One region of the Streptomyces sp. NPDC058371 genome, then DNA from elsewhere that is predicted to be linked to it. Evidence: riboswitches for the same ligand, from Rfam matches in the RefSeq annotation. Region 1 holds a riboswitch; the other holds the start of a gene.
The links. Region 1 has a riboswitch for guanidine ahead of ACFWM2_RS26940 (DMT family transporter). Riboswitches for the same ligand answer to the same signal wherever they lie in the genome.
Positions count from the first base shown of each region.

Region 2: it holds a riboswitch for guanidine, as region 1 does, so the genes downstream of both, ACFWM2_RS04835 (MBL fold metallo-hydrolase) here and ACFWM2_RS26940 (DMT family transporter) in region 1, are expected to answer to the same signal.

Region 1 covers NZ_JBHXJC010000010.1:164,632-169,219, forward strand. The annotation lists gene ACFWM2_RS26935 (transglycosylase domain-containing protein) at 1-1,707, shown strand, start outside; gene ACFWM2_RS26940 (DMT family transporter) at 1,728-2,048, opposite strand; guanidine-III (ykkC-III) riboswitch at 2,079-2,160, opposite strand; gene ACFWM2_RS26945 (GroES family chaperonin) at 2,225-2,569, opposite strand; gene ACFWM2_RS26950 (DUF3618 domain-containing protein) at 2,613-2,951, opposite strand; gene bcp (thioredoxin-dependent thiol peroxidase) at 3,161-3,628, shown strand; gene proP (glycine betaine/L-proline transporter ProP) at 3,908-4,588, shown strand, end outside.
Region 2 covers NZ_JBHXJC010000001.1:1,120,171-1,124,758, forward strand. The annotation lists gene ACFWM2_RS04825 (CAP domain-containing protein) at 44-1,453, opposite strand; gene ACFWM2_RS04830 (YkvA family protein) at 1,535-1,840, opposite strand; gene ACFWM2_RS04835 (MBL fold metallo-hydrolase) at 1,850-2,803, opposite strand; guanidine-III (ykkC-III) riboswitch at 2,816-2,882, opposite strand; gene ACFWM2_RS04840 (antibiotic biosynthesis monooxygenase) at 2,925-3,491, opposite strand; gene ACFWM2_RS04845 (hypothetical protein) at 3,555-3,938, opposite strand; gene ACFWM2_RS04850 (MurR/RpiR family transcriptional regulator) at 4,363-4,588, opposite strand, start outside.

The sequences.
Region 1 (4,588 bases):
GCGTATCTCGCGGCGCTCCTCAACGCGCCCAGCGAGTACGACGTGATCGCCCACCCCGAGAACAAGTCGGCGGCCCTGGCCCGCTGGAACTACGTGCTCGACGGCATGGTCAAGAAGAAGTGGCTGACCCAGGCCGCGCGGGACAAGGTGAAGTTCCCCGAGCCCAAGCAGACGGTCGTCGCGGCCGGCATGTCCGGGCAGCGCGGCTACCTCCTGAAGGCCGTGAACGACTATCTCGTCGAGAACAAGATCATCGACGAGGCCACTCTCAACGTCGGCGGCTACCGCATCACGACCACCCTGCAGAAGACCAAGCAGGACGACTTCGTGAAGGCCGTCGACGACCAGGTCATGAGCGAACTCGACAAGAAGGACCGCAAGGCCGACAACTACGTCCGCGCGGGCGGCGTCTCCATCGACCCCGCGAGCGGCAAGGTCGTCGCGATGTACGGCGGCATCGACTACACCAAGCAGTACGTCAACAACGCCACCCGCCGCGACTACCAGGTCGGCTCCACCTTCAAGCCCTACGTGTTCACCTCGGCCGTGCAGAACGACTCCGAGACCCAGGACGGCCGCACGATCACGCCGAACACGATCTACGACGGCACCGACAAGCGCCCCGTGCAGGGCTGGAACGGCGGCCCGTACGCACCCGAGAACGAGGACAACGTCTCCTACGGCCCGATCACCGTACGCACCGCCACCGACAAGTCGGTCAACGCCGTGTACGCGCAGATGGCCGTCGACGTCGGCCCCGACAAGGTCAAGCAGACGGCCGTCAGCCTCGGCATCCCGGCGGACACCCCCGACCTGACCGCCACCCCGTCCATCGCCCTCGGCCCGGCCACGGCCAGCGTCCTCGACATGGCCCAGGCCTACGCGACGCTCGCCAACCACGGCAGGCACGGCACGTACACCCTCGTCGAGAAGATCACCAAGGACGGCGCGGAGGACGTCAAACTGCCGGCGCAGAACACCAAGCAGGCCGTCAGCCGCGAAGCCGCCGACACGACGACCGCGATCCTGCAGAGCGTCGTCGAGGGCGGCACCGGTACGGCCGCGCAGGCCGCCGGCCGCCCCGCCGCCGGCAAGACCGGCACCGCCGAGGAGGATCGGGCGGCCTGGTTCGCCGGCTACACCCCCGACCTCGCCACCGTCGTCTCCGTGATGGGCCAGGACCCCGACACCGGCGCACCCAAGTCGCTGTACGGCGCACTCGGCCAGGACCGCATCAACGGCGGCGCCTACCCCGCGCAGATCTGGGCCCAGTACACGAAGGCGGCCCTGAAGGGCAGCCCGGCCAAGGAGTTCGACCTGGAGCTGCAGCCGGGCGCGGAGGAGCAGCAGCCCCCCACCAACGAACCCAGCGACCGGCCCTCCGGCCCGGGCGGCCAGGACAACGGCGGCACGACGACCGACGGCGGAACGACGAACGGCGGCACCACCACCGACGGCGGCACCACGACGGACGGCGGAACGACGAACGGCGGCACCACCACGGACGGCGGCACGACGACCGACGGCGGAACGACCGACGGGGGCACCACCACCGACGGTGGCACGACGACCGACGGCGGCACCACCGACGGAGGCACCACCACCGACGGCGGCGGCACCACAACCGACGGCGGAACGACGGACGGCGGCACCACGGGGACAACCACCGCGGGCCCGCTCAGCCGCCCCACGCACCGGCGCCCGTAGGCCGCGGGCCGGCGGCGGCCTCAGTGGCCGGACGTCGCCTTCAGCCCCACTACGGCCACCAGCAGCAGACAGACGAAGAAGATCCGGGCGGCGGTCACCGGCTCACCGAGCACGACCATGCCGAGCACCGCCGCCCCGGCGGCACCGATCCCGACCCACACGCCGTAGGCGGTACCGATCGGCAGGGACTTCGCGGCGTACGACAACAGGACCATGCTCGCCACGATGCCCGCGCCCGTGAGCACACTCGGCACCAGCCGCGTGAAGCCGTCCGTGTACTTCATTCCGATCGACCAGCCGACCTCGAGCAGACCGGCGACGAGCAGCAGAATCCAGGCCATGACAGGCACCTCCGTCTGGGAATCAACAGGGGTGCGTCGTCTTTGCCCAGGAGCCCTCGTTCGTGCTCCCACCCGGTACGGCGCGTCTCGTCGGGGTCCCTCAAAGGTAGCAAAACCCAGGCGAAAGGGGCTGGTGACCATGGTCACCAGCCCCTTTCGAAACCCTGCGGCAGGCCCTACAGATACAGGCCGGTCGAGTCCTCGGACCCCTCGAAACGGTCCGCGGCCACCGCATGCAGATCCCGCTCACGCATCAGGACGTACGCGATACCCCGCACCTCGACCTCGGCACGGTCCTCGGGGTCGTACAGCACCCGGTCGCCCGGCTCCACCGTCCGCACGTTCTGCCCCACCGCCACGACATCCGCCCAGGCGAGGCGCCGGCCCACGGCCGCGGTCGCGGGAATCAGGATGCCGCCGCCGGACCGCCGCTCGCCCTCGGCGGCGTCCTGCCGCACGAGCACACGGTCGTGCAGCATCCGGATGGGCAGCTTGTCGTCGTGATGGTTCTTCTCGCTCACGCCCCGAACCTACCTGCCTCGGCCGAATCCGTACGCAGTCGGGTCAGCCCCTGCGGCGCCGTGAACCCACGGCCAGCAGACCGACGACCCCGACCACCACCAGGGCCACCGGCACGATGCGCTCCAGCCGCGGCGCACCCTCCTCGGTGACGAACCGCCCCTTCACATCGCCCACGACCCGGTTCACACCGACGTACGCCCGGCCGAGCGTGTGGTCGATGTTCGAGACGACCTTGGCCTTCGCGTCCCCGACGATCGTCTTCGGATGCACCCGCACCCCGATCTCGTCGAGCGTCTCGGCGAGGACCTCGCGGCGGCGCTTGATGTCCGCCTCGATCTGCGCCGGAGTCCTGGTATCCGACGTTCTCGACGTATCCGACACCGCGCTGCCTCCGTGGTCGTAGCGACGTACTGGCTTCTGTGGTCCGGCTCCGTCCGACCCTGGGGCCCGACTCCGCCTTCCCGTGGTCGACAGTCTGTCAGCTCCGGAGCGAACGCACCCCACGGCACCCCTATTGGATGCGCCCCTATTGGGTGCGCCGAAGCGCATTAGGCTCGGTGTCCAAACCGCCCCTGCCACGTGAGGTACCGATGAGCGAGCGACTCCAGCCCGGCGACACCGCCCCCGCTTTCACCCTGCCCGACGCCGACGGCAACGACGTCTCCCTGGCCGCCCACAAGGGCCGCAAGGTCATCGTCTACTTCTACCCGGCGGCCCTGACGCCCGGCTGCACCAAGCAGGCCTGCGACTTCACGGACAACCTCGACGTACTGGCGAGCGCCGGCTACGACGTCATCGGCGTCTCCCCCGACAAGCCGGAGAAGCTCGCCAAGTTCCGCGACAAGGAGAACCTGAAGGTCACCCTCGTCGGCGACCCCGACAAGACCGTCATCGAGGCCTACGGCGCCTTCGGCGAGAAGATGAACTACGGCAAGACCTACCTCGGCGTCATCCGCTCCACGGTGATCGTGGACGAGGAGGGCAAGATCGAGCGGGCGTTCTACAACGTCAAGGCGACCGGACACGTCGCGAAGATCATCAAGGACCTGGGCATCTGACGCACCCGCGCCTGCCCGCACGCCCGTCCCTGCGCGCAAGCCCGCCCCCTGCCCGCACGCCCGAGCTGCCGCACCGCCCGCCGGCGCCGGCGCCGCCCGCGTCTCCGCAGGCCGGGACCCCCGAAGGCCCCGCACGGCCGCCCCCGCCCGCACCCCGGGTGGGGGCTCGCCCATATGTGACGGAAGTCCCTCTCAGTGAGGACTTCCGTTTGCGGTCGGCAACCCCGAGCAGGTGATCCCCTGGAAGTACGTGCGTCCAGAAACGAAAGGATCACCCCCATGGCGACCACCGCGCCCGAAACCGCAGAGGTCGCTGCCGATCCCGAGGCAGTGAAACGTCACCGCACGCTCTTCCGCGCCGTCCGGCGCCGCCGCAACCCCCCACTGCGACGCACCGACATCACCGTCACCGACGAAAGCGCGGTCAAACGCGCCGTCAAAGCCGCCTCGCTCGGCAATGCCATGGAGTGGTTCGACTTCGGCATCTACAGCTACCTCGCCGTCACCATCGGCCACGTCTTCTTCCCGTCCGGGAACGGCACCGTCCAACTGCTCTCCTCCTTCGCCACCTTCGCCGTCTCCTTCCTCGTGCGGCCCATCGGCGGCATGGTGTTCGGGCCCATGGGCGACAAGGTCGGCCGCAAAAAGGTCCTCGCCCTGACGATGATCCTGATGGCCATCGGCACCTTCGCCATCGGCCTCATCCCCGCCTACGCCACGATCGGCTTCTGGTCGCCCGTCCTGCTGATCCTCTTCCGCCTCGTCCAGGGCTTCTCGACCGGCGGCGAGTACGGCGGAGCGTCGACCTTCATCGCGGAGTACGCCCCAGACAAGCGCCGCGGCTTCTTCGGCAGCTTCCTGGAGTTCGGCACGCTCGCCGGATACGTGGGCGCGGCCGGCCTGGTCACCCTGCTCACGACGTTCCTCGGCAGCGCCGGCATGGAGTCCTGGGGCTGGCGC
Region 2 (4,588 bases), on a different contig from region 1:
TGGAGTTGACGCTCCGGGCCCCATGTTGGGCGTCATCCGCGGCTCAGCCCCCGAAGAGCTGCGTCCAATACGTGGCCGCCCTGCCGCCGCCGGCGAAGCCGATGCCCAGGTGGGTGAAGTCGGGCTTGAGGATGTTGGCGCGGTGTCCGGGGCTGTCCATCCAGCCGCGGACCACCTCGGCGGGGGAGCGCTGGCCGCACGCGATGTTCTCTCCGACGGCGCGATGCCGGGAACCCGCGGCGGCCGCCCGGTGCCAGGGCTCGCGGCCGTCAGGAGAGGTGTGGGAGTAGAAGCCGCGGGTCACCATGTCGGTGCTGTGCGCCTGGGCCGCGGTGGTGAGCACGGCGTCGTCGGCCAGCGGCGGCAGACCGGCCGCCGTCCGCTCGGCGTTGGTGAGGGCCATGACCTCGGCGGCTGTGCGCGCCAGTCCGGCGGGGGAGAGGGGGCACGCCCACAACGCGGTCCAGTACGGGTCACCGGTGCGGGGGTCGGCGGCCTGGGCCAGCCCCGCGTGGGTGAACCGGGGTTCGCACAGGGTCAGCCTGGGCCGGTCGGCCGAGAGGCAGTACTCGACGAACTCGGCCGGGGTGCGCGGCCCGGAGACCAACTGCTCACCGACGGTCAGATACGCGTATCCGCTCGCGGTGATGCGCTGGTGGACGGAGACGCCGTCCGGGCTCTCGCTGCCGAGACGCCCCGCTGCGGCCATGGCTGAGGCATGGGCCCGGGCCGCCTCCGTGAGACGTGCGTCGAACGACACGGGAGGGGAACCGGCCTTCACCCGGGCGGAGTTCACCCGGTCGAGGAAACCGTCCGAGCGGCCGTCGGCACGTGAACCGCCACCGGGTGAGGGAGCGGCGGCCCCGGGTGCTGAGGCCCTGCCTCCCGATGCCCCGCCGGCGCCGCCCCTGGCCGGCGCTGCGGTGATCCTGCCCCGCGACCGCGCGCCGGTACCGCCGGCCGCCGAGGCGGGCTCCTCCGTCACCTCGATGCCGAAGTCCCGTGCTACGCCCGCCAGTCCGTCCGCGTACCCCTGGCCGAGGGCGCGCAGCTTCCAGCCCGGGCCGCGCCGGTAGATCTCCGCGAGCAGCAGGACCGTCTCCCGCTGCGGGCGCGGCGGCGCGAACCGGGCGAGCACGCGGGCGCCCGGCCCGGTGACCTGCAGGACGGGCGAGGGCAGCCGGCCGAACGGGGTGCCGGGACCGGCCGGGCTGATGACCACCGTGACCCGGGCCGCCCCCGCCCGCAGACCTGGCGGATCGACGGTCAGCGCCTCGCCGAGCAGCCGGATGCCGGGCGCAGCGGGCTGGTTGTAGAAGACGAAGTCGCCGTCGCCACGCACCCTTCCGCCGTCGTCGGTGACGAGCGCGGAGACGTCGAAGGGGCCGGGCACCCGCAGCGTCAGGGTGCCGTCCGGCAGGGGCACGTTGCCCCCGGGAACCAGCTCGCTCATCGCGCCGCCCGTCGGAGAGGGGATCCGAACCGGCCCCCGCGCCACGGGCGGCCCGCTGTCCTGCCCGCGGCCCCGGGGCCGTTACTCCGACAACGCCTTCCCAGTACCCCGCGGTTCCCTCGGGGCGACGGGGGCGCGGAGCGACCGCAGGGCCAGCAGCAGCACCCCGATGTCGTCCAGATAGACCGGGTCGGGCAGCAGATCGGTCGGCAGTACGAGGTAGACGACGGCACCCCAGAAGACCCAGCGGGGTCCGGACGGCAGCCCGGCGCGGCGCAGATCACGGCGGGTGCGCACGAGCCGGACCAGCAGGACGACCGCGAGGCCCAGCAGCGCCGCCGCGAGGATCGCGGCGACGAGGATCACCGTCCAGGTCGTGGAGTCCATGTCTGTGTCCTAGTCGTCGTCGGGTGCGCAGTCGTCCCGCTCACCCTCGTCGAGCGGGCGGTCTTCCGGTGTCGCCGGGCGCGGTGTGTCGCGACGGCAGATGACGAAGTCGGGAAAGGCGTGCCGTCCGGGCCGGTCCCCGACGGTCTCGATCGCCGCGCGCAGGTCGCGCAGCTGGGAGGTGGTCATCTGCAGCGGCGGTTCGTCGGGCTGATACGTGGTGCGGACCGGATAGTCCTCGCCGGGTCGCCGGGTCATCTCGATGTGACAGCCGAGGACTTGGGTGACCGTACGGCGGCCGCAGAAGTCGATCAGCCGGTCGACGGTGCGGGTGAAGGCCGGCCAGTCGTCGACGTACAGACGGCCCGGGTAGACCGTGTCACCGGTGAGCAGGAACCCGGTCCAGGGGTCGTAGTACGTCACCGATGCCTCGTGGTGGCCCGGGGTGGCCAGGCACTCCAGCACGCGCCCGCCGAGGTCGACGCGCGCGACCGCCTCGGGGTCCTCGTGGAACCCGAAGTACGTCCAGGCGCTGTCGAGCGTCGCGTCCACGATCCGGGTGGCCGGCCGGTCGGCGAACTGGCCGTCGCCGGCGATGTGGTCGCCGTGCGGATGGGTGTGCAGGACCAGCAGTTCGTACCCGCCGCGCGGATGCGCCGCCAGCCACTTCTCCATCAGCCCGTCGACCACCCGGCGCAGCGGGAAGTGCTCGGCCGAGGCCGTGGCACCGGTGTCGACGAGCACGGCCCGCGCGTCACCGAACAGCAGGTACATGAACGGCGCTTCGTAGTCGACCGCCTTGTTCTGCCGCATAACGACGGTGTGTTCGTCGTACGCGTGGGTCTGGATGTCGGGGTCCGTGTTGTGCTTGGCCGACGGCGATCCGTGGATCCACCGCACGTCGAGCGTGCGGGGTCCGCCGGATGCGGTGGTGCCGATGTCCTGCGGCCTTGGCGCGTCCACGACGTCTCCTCAGGTGCGTCGTCTTGCGGACCGGGTACGGCGCACATCTCGTCCGGGGCGGGCGCGGCCGCGCCGCCGCGGGGGAAATTACCACGCTTGCGCGTACCCGCCGCGGCGGCGATCAGGCGTCCGGCGTCGGGTAGAGCCAGAGCCGGAACAGCCGGCTGAGCCGGGGCATGATCACGTACGTCAGCAGGGGCAGCAGGAGGATGGGGAAGACGGCGGCGCGCAGCGGCAGGGGCCAGGCGGCCGTCCGCGGTGTCACCAGCCACTGGATCAGCAAGGTGCACGGGTAGGCGCCCAGGAACGTGGTGAGGACCATCTTCCAGCGCGCCGGCGACTGCACCGCCGTGCCCGGCAGGCTGAACCAGGTCTCCATCCCCGTCGTCGACTGGCGTTCGCTGCTGACCTCGCGGGCGATGTCCTCGATCCGCGCGTGCCACTTGGCGCGCTCGGGTGAGGCGAGCCACTCGGTGAGCCGGCGTGCGTCGGCGAACCGCAGGACCGCGTGGAAGAGGTTGCCCTCCTCGGGCTGCAGCCAGGAGACCCCCTCGTTTCCGGGGAACTGCCGGGCGCAGCGGGTGATCCCGCGGGTCCACTCCTCGAACTCGGTCTCGTGGCCCGGGCGTACCTGCCAGGTGAGGACGGTCGTGATCGGATCGCCGTGCTGATCGTGGGTGGCGCTCATGGTCACATCGTGTGCCACGTCTGACGCGGGTCATGCACCGACGCGCGACCGGGTTCCGCGCGGTCAGTGCGCGGCGCGGGTGGTGCCGTTGTCGATGAGCGCCCGGCTGACCGCTCTGATGCTGCGGGCGATGTGATGCAGCTGCAGCACCTCGGCGGCGTACATCTTGATGGTGTGCTCGATGACGGACTCGGGGATGCCGAGTGCGGGCAGTTCGGCCCGGGCGGTCTGCAGCGCGGTGCGGGCGACCCGCATCTCGTGCTGCACCTGTATCTGCGCGTGGCGGGCGAGCAGTACGGGGTGGCGCATCAGCGCCGGATAGCTGGCGTAGCGGGCCGGCACCAGCTCGCGCAGCCACCTGGCCGCAGATCTCTCCCAGTCGTAGCTCCCGGGGTTCTTGACCTGGCAGGGCCAGTCGGTGCTGGTCGGGGAGTAAGTCAGAGCCATGTTCATCGCTTCCGGGGTGCGTCGGCGGCTGAGGTGGGGGGATTCTGGGGCGGCCCCGACCTAGGGGATTGACCGGGGCCGCCACCACGGCACTCGCGCGAGCGAGTCCCGTCCGCACACCCGGGACCCGATGCGGGTAGGAGCGGACGGCCCCGGGCGGACGACGGACCGCCACCCCCGAGGCCTCAGGGGTCGCGATCCGCCAGAAGTATTTATATATACCGCCAGTTACGCAAGGACATGAAAAAATTCATGCGCGAAATAAACGGGATCGTCCCGTGATGCCCTGGTCACACAGGGTGCCGAGGGGGTTGCAGCCGCCCGGGAGCAAGGCCGTACGGCCTGGGTGGGGGAGGTGTGGGCGCGCGCCGAGGGCCGGGAATCCTTCCTGCCGGACGGCGGCTCGACGGCTTGCGGCGGCGCCTCAGTCCTTCAGGAAGAAGTGGTGCTGATCGGCGATCTGCTCGTACTCCTCCAGGCGGGCCTGCGTCCGCTCGGGATCGGCGTCGGTCATCGCCTGGAGCAGGGCCGCGGTCAGTACGGCGGGAGCGGCGTACGAGTCGAAGACCAGGCGCGAGCCGGTGCCGGTGGCGAAGGTGACGTCGGCCTCGTCCGCCAGCGGCCCGAGCGCGAGATCGGTGACCAGGGCG